2 regions of the Pseudoalteromonas sp. PSi26 genome follow, and region 2 is predicted to be linked to the other one. Evidence: predicted binding sites of a transcription regulator. Region 2 holds the regulator's gene; the other holds the start of a gene.
The links. Region 2 encodes MetJ, which represses methionine synthesis genes. Its sites were predicted from a motif close to TAGACGTCTAGACGTCTA; they were not measured.
Positions count from the first base shown of each region.

Region 1 (7,768 bases), on a different contig from region 2:
TCAAAATAACCACGATTAAATATATCAGTTAGCCCATCAATACTTGCCAGTTTCTGGACTTCTTCTTCAGCGAGCTTTCGCTCTGTAATATTTTGATGCGTAATTACATAATAAAAATCAGTACTGTACTTAAATGGTACTACGCGCATCATAAACCAGCGTTTTTCATCATCACTATGGCATGGGTATTCTAAATAAAACGCTTCTTGCTCTGCATTAATAACAGCATTAATTCCCTTCAATGCTCTTTCGCCTATTTCGTCACCATTGTCTGCTGCTTTTTTACAGGTAAATAAATAATTTTCTTTTTCCCAAGCACCGCATGAGCAGTCATTTTCTTCACCAAAGTTTTGCCATCCTTTATTTATAAAAACCATTTCTCCTTCTTTATTAATTACAACAACCTGCTCTGGCATAGTGTCCAAAACTAACTTTAAAAATAATTTATCATCTAGCACGCTTACCTTCAGACTTATAAGAATAATTGTCTGAAAGTATATGTACTTAGCGTTTTTTTGACAAAAATAAATGCGTACTTTTCTTTAAATTTATTATTTACTCAATCAAAGAATAAAAATGATACGACAGCAACACTCATTTTAAACCTGAACGAAAATTAAATAAAACACATTAAAATCAGTAATTAAACACACATGACATACACAGTGTCATATGCCAAACTGCTCACTGGCATACTCATGACGGCGTAAAAAATAATAATAAACGCTAAATTAGCATCATCAACTCAACAAGGATAACGATGATGAAAAACGACATATTAAATACTAAAAAACTCGGCTATAAATTTTATTTTCAAGATGGCGACAATCAAATAGCCTGTTTTGGAAGTTACTTTACTGGTAAAGAAGAGGTGTACCTAAACGATGATTTATTTAGTAAAAAGCGCAATGTAAATTGCACAAGCACCCACTCTTTTGATTTTGAGAGCTCACAGTACCAAGTAAAGTTTGACATGCTAAACATACTCACAGGGCGAATGGAGTGCACACTTTATAAAGATACAAAAGTCGTTGCCAAACAAATTCAATGCAGTCTTCCTGACGATCCTAAAAAGGCTTTCTTTTTTATTGCTGGTTGCGCATTAGGCGGTGCAGTGTTTGGCTATGCAACTGCAACCATTGTTGAACTATTTGTAGGGAAGCTTTAACGTGCAATTAAATCCTACAACTGTTAAATCACTCAGAGGCCAGTTAAATTGGACCCAGCAGCAACTTGCTGACGCCTGCGATGTTAGTTTACGAACAATTCAACGGGTAGAGAAAGAAGGTGCAGCATCAAAAGAAACAACAATGGCTTTATGTGCTGTATTGGAAGTACGCCAAGGTGAATTAATTAAACTTGAAGATAACACTAACTCTTGCGATGTTAGTCCAGTTTTAAACACGCGTAATATAACCTCAATTTTAGCACTATCGTCAGTAGTCAGCTTTATATTGGGGATGATCACTGTATTTTTTATAATGAGTTGAGGCAATAAAAAATGTCAAAACGTAAAGAAAAAGAACGACGAGGCCATATCACATTAATAGCTATAATCAGCGCAGTAATAATTTTAGGGTTAGGGATAAAGGTTGGCTCAATGCTATAAAAAAGCCCCAAACGTGGGGCTTTTCATTATCTACAAGTCGTTTTGTTTAAGGTTTATTTAAAAACACTATCAACTTTCACTACTTCAATATTGTTAGCCGGAATAGCTAATGCGTAATCGGCAATAACTTTATCCTCTGCAACAAGCGCTGCTGGTTTTTCTGTGTTGTAAACCATTGGCGATGTTTGCTCTAACACTAAACGTTTTTTCATGTCTTCACCGTCACCGGTAATAAACACGTACTGCACGTTATCGGTTTGTAGATTATCTTTAATCACACGATTCACATCAGCAAGCGTTAGCTTTTCAAGTTTACTTGTTACATATTTTACAAACGATTCTGTGTTATAAAATTCGCTATCAAGTGCATAACCTAACTGGCGGTTTTGACTTGCTACAAGCTGCGGCACGTAGTTAATTAAAAAGTTACGTGTTGCCTCAAAGTCTTTTTCGGTTAAGCCGTTTTTAATAAGCTTATCCAGCTCAAATAATGCGGTACGCGTTGCAAAGTGCGCGTCGTTGTTAGAGCGAAGTGGGCGCAACCATACTTGGAATATTTGCTCAGAACGCCCTAAATTTGCATCAGGCTTAGTTTGAAACATACCACGTGGGAAGTATTCAATATATGCGTAATCGCCGTAGTTCATACCGCGCGTTTGACGAATTCGCTCATATAAGTATGAGTTAGAACTACGATGCTCACCAAAGTACGAACGCACAAGCCAAAGTGCAGTCCAATCTTCACTGCTGCGAATTGTATCAATCGGGAAGCCAAACGATACTGCCGTCGATTGCGCTGATTTTTCTACAATCGTTGCATGATGGCCTTTAAGTACTGGTGCATCAGGAATACTTAAACGGCTTTTCTCACCTTTAGGTAAGGTTGCTAAATCGCTCATCATTTCAGCTTTAAGCGCGTTAGGCACAGCGCCAATTAAACCCAGTGTTAGTTTAGATTGAGTAAGCTCTGAATTGTAAAATGCTTTTACATCATCAAGCGTTAATCCTTCTAAATCAGAAATATCACCGTAGTTGTAGCTTTCATATGGGTGGCCTTTGTAAAGCGTGCTGTAGAGTACTTCTTTACCTAGCTCTTCATCGTTAGACGCTTTTAATCCCGACTTAATACCGTCGATCATTTCTTTTTTAAGGCGTTGAAAGTCATCGTCTCTAAAGCCTGGATTCAGTAATTGTTCGCTTACAAGTGCATACCAAGTTTCAGCGTTATCTTTATGAATACGCCCTTGGAACGACAGCATTTCTTTGTCAATCTGGTAACCAAAACTACCTGCAAGCGGATAAAGCGCTTTTTGAATTTCTTTGTAGCTGGTGCTTTGCGACCCACCTTGAGCAAGCATTGCGGCGGTAAGCGCAGCTACACCTTTTTTACCTTGAGGATCAGCAGCTGCCCCTGTATTAAATAAAAAGTTTACATCAATCAGCGGCGAGCTATTGGTTTTATCAAGCACTTTAAATACAGGTGCCTCTGGGGCTTGTTCAAGTTTTGCAACTACTGCACTTAAACTCGCCTCTTCTGCAAACCCCGGTGCTTTATCAAGTGCCGACATAGTCACGGTAGTACGCGTGTTATCTACAAAGTATTTATTGGCAACCGCTTTAATATCTTCTGCTGTGATGTTGTCGGCTGATTTATAAAGCTGGTTAATAACCTCAGGATCGCGTTCAAAATGCATGTAACTTGCAAGCGTTGATGCAATTGCTTGCGAAGAATCTAAACCATTAATAAAGCCATATTTAAGATTAGATTTTAAGTCACTTAATTTTTGTGCATCGACCAATTCTGTTCTGGCTTTTGCATAAGTGCGGTTAATTGCGTCACGCGCTTTTGCTAAATCATCAGCGTTTTCTACTTTTACAAATACATGCAGTAAGCCTGGATCTTTGGTTTCTGGATTATAAGTAAACATTTGACTCGCTATTTGTTTATCAACAACGAGCTCTTGATATAAATCTGAGTTACTTGAAAAATAAAGCTGCGAGATTAAATCAAGTGCTGCTCTGTCTTTTTTAGCGGGTTCCCACGCAGCACCTTTATACGATACCAATAGCCAATGCCCCGGCAAGGCTTTATTTTGTTCATGCAAATATTTAGGAGCTTGCTGTTTTGGCTCAGCTTTAATATCGGCAACGTAATTACCTTTTTCCCAACCACTCCAGTGCTTTTTAACCATTGCCATAGTCGCTTTTGGGTCAACATCACCCACAATAACTAGCGATACATATTCTGGCTTATAAAACTTATCAAAAAACTCTTTACCGTAAGCCATTTGGTCTGGCATGGCTTCTATGTCTTCAAAAAAGCCCATTGTGGTGTGTTTATAAGTGTGTTTTTCAAAAGCCTCTGCACGCACAGCACTTAACAACTTACGAATTGGGCTAGCGTTATTTTTTAAGTACTCACCTTTAACCGTGAGTGCTTCGGTTCTAAATTGCTCTTCGGTATAAGTTAAGTTTTGAAAAATATCAGCTTCAATTTCAAGTACCTTATCAAGGTGCTGCTTTGAAAAGTTTAAATGGTAGTTAGTGTAATCGTTTGTTGTGTATGCGCGGTTATCAACCCCTGCATTTTTAAATATGGCGGTGTATTCGTCTTGCGGAAATTTTTTAGAGCCTTTAAATACCATATGTTCAAAAAAATGAGCAAAACCAGTTTTGCCCGCTTCTACCTCATTACGCGAGCCAACAGAAACGGGTATTTGCAACGAAACAACATCAGGGTAATCCGTTTTTACAACCATTACACGTAAGCCATTCTCAAGCTCTTCAATTAAGTAATCTTGTGAAAAAACACGGTCGTCAGTTTTTTTTATTTGTTCTTGTTTTGCTGCTTGTGTTGTTTCATTTTTTTGCATTGCACAGCCAGTTAAAGCGAGTGATACCGCAAGGCTTGTTGCTAATAATTTAAATTTCATAATTGTCCTTTAGTAAATTGAGCAAAGTTGTTGTCAAAATATTTACAATTTCACTACTAATTATGCCCCAAAGCCAATGAATATAAGAGCCCTCAGTCGCTTTATTATGTAAACAACTGTGTCATGCACTTAATTTAAGGACTCCTTTGTATGAATAATCCTCACGTTGCTTGAAAAACTTTCACTTAAAAAATCTATCTAGACGTCTAAATGGCTGCTATATTAAATCTATCAACCATTGAGCTGGAATGAGGATTATGGCTTTATCACTTCAAGAGAAAATTGAGGACACTAATCAAGGTGTTTATCTTATTGGCACAACGCCACCCAAAATAGGCACTGATAAAGCGCAGTTAAAAACCATTGCAGAAAAACTATTAGGCCGCTTACACGAAATCGAATACGACGGTGTTGTAATTTACGATATTCAAGATGAGAGCAGCCGTACTAATCAGGCTCGTCCGTTTCCATTTAAACAAACGGTTGATCCGCGTGAGTACAGTAAGTTGCTAAAAGACTTATCACGCCTAGATGTAATTACCTACAAAAGCGTAGCGCAACGCGGTGAGGCTGAATTTAAAGAGTGGCTAGATGAAACTAAAAACGAGTTTGATTTAAAAAATGTCGTTTTAGTGGGTAGCCCATCGTCGGAAGGTGATATTAAACTAAGCCTACCTGACGCTTATAAAACATTAGCTGAGCAAAGTGATGACTTCTTTTTAGGAGGCGTAACCATTGCGGAGCGACATGCAAGCAAGCGCAATGAACACGAGCGCTTAATAGAAAAAACAACACAAGGTTGCCAATTTTTTATATCGCAAGCGGTTTATAATGCTCAAGCTACTATTGATTTAATAACAAGTTACGCGCGTACTTGCAAAGCACAAAGCGTTGCACCAAAACGTATTATACTAACATTTACGCCGTGTGGCGGAGAAAAAACCTTAGAGTTTATGCAGTGGTTGGGGATTTCTGTTCCTGAGGCGACCAAATGGCGCATGCTTGACGCCGACAACACCTTGAGTGAATCGGTGCGTATTTGCCGCGAAAATCTCGATTCAATTCTAAAAAGCTGTGCGCACTTAGACGTGCCACTGGGTTTAAACATTGAAAGCTTAACAAACCGTAAAGAAGAAATTGACGCATCAATTAACCTATACCGTTTATTAAAAGCAACTATGGAGCTCAACCTAGCTGAGAAACAAATAGCGTAAAGTTAAACTAATTTACACCCTTCTTGGCAAGCTAATGCTTGCCTTTTTTGTCTCACTAACTTATTTAGTAAACAACTCAAAAACAAAAATCTAAATACACACCCACTTTGCTATTACTTCAAACATACTTTCAACCTTAATGGGCTTTGAAATATAGCCATTCATACCGCAATCTTGCGCCTTTAATAAATCGGTTTCTCTTGTATTAGCAGTCATTGCAATAATGGGTAAATTTTTAAACTTTGCTTGTTTTTTTATTTCTATGGCTGCCGTATAACCATCCATTCTAGGCATTTGGCAGTCCATGAACACACCATCGTAAGTTTTATGCTTTAGCGCATCTAATGCCTCAAGGCCATCGTTAGCAATATCAACAATTAAGCCATTTTTACGCAGTATTTGTGTTGCTACTTGTTGATTGAGCGGGTTATCTTCAACCAATAAAATATGAATGCCTTGCAGTTTTTGTAGTGTGTTTTGTGTATTTAAGCTCTCTTGTGATTCTGGTTTTTTTAGTGTTTTTATATGCATAATTTGTAAAAGTACGTTATGCAAAGTACTTTTAATTATTGGTTTTATGAGTACTTTATAAGTGTTATTACCAAACCCTAGTAGGCTTTCGTTTAGCGCTTTATTTTCACAAGGCGCTATTACAATTAGCTTTTTTGCATTTAATTTAAGCTTATTGCGCAAAGACTGCGCAGCACTATCATGATTTAAATTTAAAGTTCGCCAATCTATAAATATAAAATCGTAATCATGTAGCATGCCTAGCCGGTCTAATACTTGGTTGATATTATTTACAGTGTCAAATTTTACTTCAAAACCTAAAAGCAGCGTTTGTAATGATGTTAACTGACTATCTGAACTCTCAATAACAAGTGCTCGCTTGGCTCTAATTTGTGATATTTCAAACTCATTTTGCTTAGTCGAATAATTGAGTGAAATAGTAAAACTAAAGCAGCTTCCCTTATTTAATTTGCTGTTTACTGTAATATCGCCCTGCATTAGTTCGACCAATGTTTTGCTTATTACCAAACCAAGCCCCGTTCCACCAAACTTTCGGGTTGTCGATACGTCAGCCTGAGTAAAAGGTTTAAATAGTGAGTCAACTTGTGCTTGGGTCATCCCAATGCCGTTATCTGAAATAGAGAAAGCAACACTGCAATAACTATCTACTTTCTGAACTAGTTTTACAGCTAATATAACCTTACCCCGTGTTGAAAATTTAAGTGCATTATTTAACAGATTTAATAGTACTTGGTTGAGTCTTAATGCATCACCAATAAAAAAGTCAGGCAGTAAGGGGTCAATATCAAACACCACTTCAATTTTTCTTTGTGATGCTAGCGTGCTAATAATATTTACAAGATTTTCTAGGAAGGTATTAAAATTGAATTCTTTTTGTTCTAGCTCTATTTTACCCGCTTCAACCTTTGAAAAGTCTAAAATATCATTAATTATTCCTAATAAAGACTCTGCCGAATAATGAATTTTTTCAACATAATCACGCTGTTTTTCCGAAAGCTCAGTATCTAAAGCCAAATAAGCCATGCCTATTATGGCGTTCATTGGGGTGCGAATCTCATGGCTCATGTTTGCTAAAAAGTCTGATTTAGCCTCATTCGCAGCTTCTGCATCTTGTTTAGCCAGTTCAAGGTCGTGAGTTCTATTAGCAACCTCTTGCTCCAAATTTTCAGCCGCACCTTTGAGTACCTTATTGGCTTCGTAAAGCTGTAACGATTTGGCTTCAAGTAGTTTTTCAGCTTCTTTTCGTGCCAAACGCTCTCGTTCTAATCTGCGCTGTAAAAGAGCTATATCCATATTTAACCTACCAGAGTTAAGTTAAATGTAGCAACTTGATGATCGTCACTGATATCGCTGCGTATGCTGATATTTTCCTTAAAATGCTCGGCTGCACCTTCTATTAACCCCTCAGCGAGCACTGCAAAGGGATTACTCGAATGGTAAACCATCTGCATTTGAGTATCACTTAATCGCTTGGTTTGAAA
Region 1 covers NZ_JBHNYT010000002.1:108,317-116,084, reverse strand. The annotation lists gene ACFI34_RS02575 (GGDEF domain-containing protein) at 1-458, opposite strand, end outside; gene ACFI34_RS02570 (hypothetical protein) at 761-1,168, shown strand; gene ACFI34_RS02565 (helix-turn-helix transcriptional regulator) at 1,170-1,490, shown strand; gene ACFI34_RS02560 (M16 family metallopeptidase) at 1,663-4,542, opposite strand; gene ACFI34_RS02555 (methylenetetrahydrofolate reductase) at 4,800-5,756, shown strand; gene ACFI34_RS02550 (response regulator) at 5,847-7,580, opposite strand; gene ACFI34_RS02545 (heme NO-binding domain-containing protein) at 7,583-7,768, opposite strand, start outside.
Region 1: a site for MetJ is predicted at 4,742-4,759, ahead of ACFI34_RS02555 (methylenetetrahydrofolate reductase). Genes of this name have one in related genera too.

Region 2 (7,768 bases):
TTACTCGATTTTCATATTCCCCTGCTATGCATAACTATTTCCTGTTCTTATTCTGAATATGCATAAACCTTTACAGACAAACCGCAAATTATTCTCTATATTTTTAATTAGTTCATTTTTTAACTAAGTGGTTAAATGCAGCTAACGTGAAGTTATATGTTTTTAAAGTATGTGAATAAGTCTATTTTTGCTTATTTTTATAGGACTTTATTAAGATATTTTATAAAAAATAATGAAAGAACAAATGTGCCTTTAGAATTCGTTATTGGATGAATTTTTATTTATAAAGTGTCGATATAATTTACAAAAGTTATTGAAAAACCTCTTAAAATTAATCGAACTAGCATATAACAGGATAGACCTGATATTGCTTGGAATTTAAAAATAATAAGGGTATCGTAGCCTAAACTTCACCTCTCACTTTTACTTTAATTGCAGGATACAATCGCGTTATGTCAGACTTTCGTGAACAAGCACTACACTATCATTCGCACCCCGTTCCAGGAAAAATTAGCATTGAACTAACAAAGCCTGCTGAAACGGTAAAAGATCTCGCATTAGCATATAGTCCAGGAGTTGCAGAACCCGTGCGTGAAATCGCTGCAGACCCTGCAAACGCTTATAAATACACAGGCAAAGGGAATATGGTTGCGGTTATCACTAACGGTACTGCAATTTTAGGCTTAGGTAATTTAGGCCCACTTGCTTCAAAACCCGTAATGGAAGGTAAGGCATTACTATTTAAGCGATTTGCTGGCCTTGATTCTATTGATATTGAAGTAAAACACCGCACTACTGAAGACTTTATTAATACAGTTGCTAATATTGCTGACACGTTTGGCGGAATTAACCTTGAAGATATTAAGGCACCAGAGTGTTTTGAAATAGAAAAAGCATTGATTGAGCGCTGCAGTATTCCGATATTTCATGATGATCAGCACGGTACTGCCATTGTAACAGCTGCGGGTATGTTGAATGCACTTGAGGTGCAAGGCAAGTCTATCGAAAATGCGACTATTGTGTGTTTGGGTGCCGGTGCTGCTGCGGTTGCTTGTATGGAGCTGTTAATTAAGTGTGGTGCTTTGCGCGAGCACATTTATATGCTTGACCGTAAAGGTGTTATTCATACTCGTCGTGATGACTTAAATGAATACAAAAAACTTTTTGCTAACAATACAGACAAGCGCACGTTGCAAGATGTTATTGAAGATGCAGATGTATTTGTTGGTGTATCGGGACCTAATCTATTAGCTGCCGATGATTTAAAATTAATGGCAGAAAAACCAGTTGTGTTTGCTTGTTCAAACCCAGATCCAGAAATTGATCCTGCACTGGCTCATTCTGCTCGAAACGATCTAATTATGGCAACGGGTCGATCAGATTACCCTAACCAAGTTAATAATGTACTGTGTTTTCCGTTTATATTCCGCGGTGCTCTTGATGTACGCGCCAGTGCAATAAATGATGAAATGAAAATTGCAGCTGTAGAAGCGATTAGAAGTATTGCCAAAGAGCCTGTACCTGCTGAAGTACTGACGGCTGCGGGTGTTGATAAGCTGGAGTTTGGTGATAAGTATATTATTCCAAAACCAATGGATCCTCGTTTATTACCACGCATTGCAAAAGCGGTTGCAATAGCTGCTGTAGAGTCAGGTGTTGCACAAATTGATTTACCAGAAAACTATATGGAATAACGACTAAGTCGTAATTTAGACACAAAAAAACCTCAATTAGTTGAGGTTTTTTTGTGTCTAAATTACGTTTAGTCTTCGTTTAAAACAGGCACTTCTAGCCCCATTTCTTGCATTATTTTTTTCACTTCTTCAGGCACTTTTTCGGCGTTGTCTTTACGTAAGTCGTCGTCGTTAGGCAAAGGTTGACCGGTAAATGCATGTAAAAATGCTTCACAAAGTAATTCACTATTTGTTGCATGACGTAAGTTATTAATTTGACGACGCGTGCGTTCGTCCGTTAATACCTTTAATACATTTAGTGGGATTGAAACGGTAATTTTTTTTACTTGTTCTGATTTTTTCCCGTGTTCTGCGTATGGGTGAATATACTCACCATTCCATTTAGCCATAAGATGTATCGTCGCCTCAGATTAATAATTGCTCATATGCACTACAATGCATATGAATATGCGTGAAATTCTATCGATTTAAAAAAGATAGTCAAATACTAGTTGTTTAGCCATCTAGAGCTTTAAATGTTTTGACATCTTTAATAAGATAAATTACTCTTTTGGACGTCTAAACATCCAAATTAAATAGGTGACGAATATGAGCGAAAAAAATAAAGCAACCATTGCAGTAAGAAGTGGTGTTGAAGCAGACAAACATCATGGCGCAGTTGTCGCACCTATTTACTTATCAACCACCTATTCGTTTGCCGACTTTGATACAAAGCGTCAATACGATTACGGGCGAAGTGGTAACCCCAATCGTGATATTTTAGCCGAAACCTTGGCTGAGCTTGAAGGTGGCGCACACGGTATTATTACTGCCACGGGTATGTCTGCCGTTCATTTGGCTACGCAAATCCTGAATCATGACGATACGTTAGTGATCCCACATGATTGTTACGGCGGAAGCTATCGTTTATTTACTTCACTGCAAAAGCGCGGTTTGCTCAAGCTAGAAGTTTTAGATTTAACACAAGCACAAAGTATAGATAAAATTTTAGCAATTAAACCTAAGCTAATTTGGATAGAAACACCAAGTAACCCATTACTACGTTTAACTGATATTAAAGCAATAACCGATGTTGCTAAGCAGTGCGGTGCTTTAGTCGCTGCCGATAACACATTTTTATCACCAGCATTACAAAACCCTATTAAATTTGGTGTTGATATAGTTGTACATTCCACCACCAAGTACATCAATGGTCATTCAGATGTAGTAGGTGGAGCAGTGATTGCTGCTTCACAAGAGCTGGGCGATGAACTGGCATGGTGGGCAAATAATATAGGTATTACAGGTGCGCCATTTGATAGTTATTTAACATTGCGTGGGTTGCGAACACTAAATGTGCGTTTAAAGCAGCATCAAGAAAACGCATTAGCGATTGCTAAATATTTAGAAAAATCGGAATTTGTTCGCCAAGTTTATTACCCTGGTCTTGAATCACACCCACAGCATGAATTAGCCAAAGCGCAGCAACTAGGCTTTGGTGGCATGGTGAGTTTTGATATTAAAGGTGACATAAACGATGCTGCTGCGTTTTTAACCAGCTTACGTGACTTTAGCTTAGCAGAGTCTTTGGGCGGAGTAGAGAGCCTAATATGCCATCCTGCAACCATGACCCATGCTGGCATGGAGCCTAAAGCTCGTCTTGAAGCGGGAGTGGGCGATACACTTATTCGAGTTTCAGTAGGTATAGAAGATATAAACGACTTATTAGCTGATTTAGAGCGCGTGTTTCAGCTTGTAAAGCCAGGCAGTAAAGCAAATTTAAACAAAGGAGCTGGCGGTGACATTAAATTAAGTGCCGCTCATCCAGCGCTTTGGTGAACAATATGACACAAACAGTACATAAATTTGGTGGTTCAAGCCTTAGTTCGGCTCAACGGTATGAGCGGGTTGCGAGTATTATTTTAGAGCATACTCAGCCGGGCGATTGTGTTGTTGTATCTGCGGCGGGAAAAACAACCGATACTTTGGTGAAGTTATGGCAAAGCTATCAGCAACAAGATACGCATGTCGTTGCCGATATATTGCTGCAATTAAATAATCATCAAACTGATTTAATCACACAGTTACTCCATGCAGATCTTAAGCGAACTGCTTTAACGCGTTTGCATAGTGAACTAACAGCGATTAGTGAATTGATAAAAAACCAAGGCTTGGAAGAGGCTCCCTTGCTTGCTCATGGTGAGGTCTGGTCTGCACGCTTATTGGCGCTTTACCTTACGCAATTAAATATTAATGCTTGTGACCTTGATGCTCGAACACTTTTTACATTAAATAATGGGCAATTGTTACATACCCAAAATGCGCAGCAATGTGCGAAGTTTATAGCCCCAGGCTGCATTAATGTTGTCACAGGCTTTATTGCATCAAATACGTTGGGTGATACGGTTACACTTGGCCGCAATGGGAGTGACTATAGTGCAACCTTACTTGCTAATTACTGCCATGCTAAGCAGGTGTGTATTTGGACTGATACACAAGGTGTATACAGCACAGATCCTCGCAAAGTTAGTAAAGCGGTTAAATACAATAAAGTATGTAGAGGTCAAGCTAATCTATTAGCGCGATTAGGTAATCCCGTTTTACACGCTAAAACGCTTTCTCCTTTAAGAAACAGTGATATAAAACTATCCGTTCGAAGTAGTTTTGATGTGCAAGCAACGCCTACAGATATAGTTAAAGAAGGAAATGTAAAGCAAAAGCGTTTTATTACCACGTTAAACAACATCGATTTATTAACAGTTGAAAAGCTGGCCGAAGGCGAAGTCGCAGATGTTAGCCAGCTTATTCAACACAGCATTCATCACTTTAGTCAAAATGGTGAAACTTATTTAGTTGTCCCCTCTGCTTCAACATATAAGGTTGTTAGTTATTTTGAGGGTAGAGCAAACATTAGCGAATCGAGCTTAAATGGCTGTGCGGTTGTTGCGCCTGTTAATGATATTTCAAAACTGAATGTGTTGGCTATAGATACGTTAAATGCTCATGCCATCGAGCCGCGCTTTACTCACCAAGACAGTGGATACATTTTACTATTAACGGATCAGGTTATAGATAGCGACATACTCAGTGTTTTACACGATAAGCTTATTAATAAAGGCCAAGAAGTCGCTTTAATAATCGCAGGCCTTGGCAATGTGGGAGAGGTATTTATAGAGCAGTTGTCAGCTCAATTCGAGCGTTTATCTGATGACCTTACAATTAAATTAGTCGGGTTAATACGCTCTGAAACGTTACTCTTTAATCCCAGTGGTATAAACATTGCTGATTGGAAAACGCATTTTCTCTCAGAAAGCAAAGCTTATAATAACCAAACATTACTAAGCATAATTAGTGAGCTTGATTATGAGCATAAAGTGGTTGTTGATATTACCGCAAGCGAGACATTTAGCCAGTTATACCCTGAGTTTGTTGCATTAGATTGCCACTTGATCAGTGCTAACAAATACGCAGGAACTGCTAATACAGCATGGTATAAAGCTTTGCGTACGAGTATTAGTGAGCGAAATTTGCATTGGCGCTACAACACAAGCGTAGGTGCAGGCTTACCTGTTAATTTTGCATTGGCAGATTTGCAAAACAGTGGTGACAAAATCACTCGTATTGAAGGTGTTTTTTCAGGCACGTTATCGTGGTTATGCAGTAAATATGACGGATCAAGACCATTTTCTGATCTGGTGCTTGAAGCACAAAAAATGGGGTTCACAGAGCCCGATCCGCGTGAAGATTTATCAGGACGTGATATGCAGCGTAAACTGCTTATACTTGCCAGAGAGCTTGGTTTAGAACTCGACCTTGATGATATAAACTTATCAGCACTCATGCCCGAAACGCTTGCTTTAGGAAGTTGGGACGACTTTTTAGCTAATGAATCTACCCTCAATGACTTTATTGACGCTCATGCTGCAACTGCTGAAGCACAAAGTTCCGTACTTCGTTACACGGGTTTACTTGAAATTACGGACAGCAAAGTAACCGCTAAAGTAGGTATTACTTATACCCCTATTGGTGATGCGTTAGCTAATTTAACACCTGGTGATAATATTTTTGTCATTAATAGTAAGTGGTATAGCGCTAACGCTCTTGTGATTCAAGGGCCTGGTGCGGGTAAGGAAGTAACCGCTGCGGGTATTCATTCTGACTTATATTGGTTGGTACAAAATATAAAATAAGGTTACAAAGGCCTTGTATCAATCCGCGATAATACCTAATCATTTTGCGGGGCTAAACGTGTCGCTACCTGCGTTAAAAAATTTTTATTTAGAACAGTTAAATTTGGTATTAACTAAAAACGGCAGCCAATGGCTGCCGTTCTTTATTTAAAACAGTTCTTCTTCTGTTTTAGTGTCTTCTTCAAATATATCTGTTGGTTGAGACATAACGTATTTTGTGGGGGCGGTGCCTTTGTCAAAATACTCAAAGCGACTGGTGTAATCATTTTTATGACTTAATAAACCGGTTTCTAAATCAATCCGAATAGACACTAAGCCTTCTGGCGGCTCTATCGGTGCTTCAGGTTTACCTTCAAGCGCAACTTTCATAAACTCAACCCAAGCTGGCTGTGCTGTTTTAGCGCCAGATTCAGCCCCTGATATTTGCCCGCTATCAAGATTGTTATTGTATGAAGTTCTGCCTAGCGGATTGCCAGGGTTATCAAAACCAACCCATACCGAAGTCATAACATTTCGATTAAAGCCACTAAACCAAGTATCTACAGAGTCATTAGTTGTGCCCGTTTTTCCTGATAGATCACGACGGCCTAATGCTTGAGCGCGCCAACCTGTTCCTGACCAACCCGTTTTATGTGACCAGTTTCCGCCCCCCCAAACAGCGCTATGCATTGCTTGAGCAATTAAAAATGCATTTTGTTTTGATATGACCTGAGGTGCACATTTTAATTGTGGCGTATCAGTATTTTGTTGTGGAAATAATTCGGAGTTTATTGTTGGCGTTGGCGTTAGCGATTGCGAAGAGTTGTCGTCACACACTACTGAAGGATTAGCTTTAAACAAACTATTACCGTAAGCATCTTGGATTTCTGAGATAAAGTACGGCTCAATCAAATGCCCACCATTCGCAAATGCACTCATACCGCGTGCGAGTTCAATTGGAGTAATTGAAGCGCTGCCCAGTGCTAATGATTCACTACGGTTAATATCTGAATTTTTAAAGCCAAATTTTAATAAGTGATCTGCTGTTCGTTGCAAACCAACACCTCGGAGCAAACGGACTGATATTACGTTTTTAGATTGTGCTAACGCGCGACGAATTCTAATCGGGCCATTGTAAACAGCCGGACTGTTCTTAGGTCGCCATGCCACACCTTGACTTTTATCCCACTGATTAATTGGCGCATCGTTTAAAATAGAGGCGAGCGTATAGCCGTTCTCAAGCGCAGCAGAATAAATAAATGGTTTTATGTTTGACCCCACTTGGCGCTTTGCTTGAATAGCTCGGTTGTATTGACTTTGTTCAAAGCTATAGCCGCCAACAATGGCTTTAATGCGACCATCTTGTGGGTCAAGTGAAACAATTGCGCTTGATGCTTCAGGTAGTTGGCTTAGTTCATACTCGTTATTGCTGTTTTTACGCACCCAGATTTGCATTCCTGGCGTTAATATTTCAGTTGCCGTAGTTGGAGCAAAACCTTGGCGATAACGAGTTATGTATTTGCGTGCCCATTTTAAGTTGTCCCAATTCAGGTTTATTTGCTCTGCATTTTTAAGCAATACCGTGGCACTTTTTTCATCCACGTTAATAACAGCAGCTGCTTTCAATGTACCTATCTCTTTGGCTTCATTGAGTTTAGCTAGTATTTTATCTTCACTTAGCGCTGATTGTTTTTCAGGATCCCATAAAATAGCGGTGGGGCCTCTAAAGCCATGACGCATATCGTAGCTATGAAGATTATTAACTAACGCGGTTTGCGCCGCTTTTTGTACTTTGGACTCAACAGAGGTAAATATTTTAAAGCCTGAATTATATGCCTTGTCTGTTCCGTAACGTGAAACCATTTCTGCACGCACCATTTCAGAAATGTACGGAGCGTATAAATCTATTTCAGCACCATGAAAGTA
Region 2 covers NZ_JBHNYT010000009.1:62,517-70,284, forward strand. The annotation lists gene ACFI34_RS11535 (malic enzyme-like NAD(P)-binding protein) at 453-1,694, shown strand; gene metJ (met regulon transcriptional regulator MetJ) at 1,763-2,083, opposite strand; gene metB (cystathionine gamma-synthase) at 2,283-3,512, shown strand; gene metL (bifunctional aspartate kinase/homoserine dehydrogenase II) at 3,518-5,863, shown strand; gene ACFI34_RS11555 (penicillin-binding protein 1A) at 6,011-7,768, opposite strand, start outside.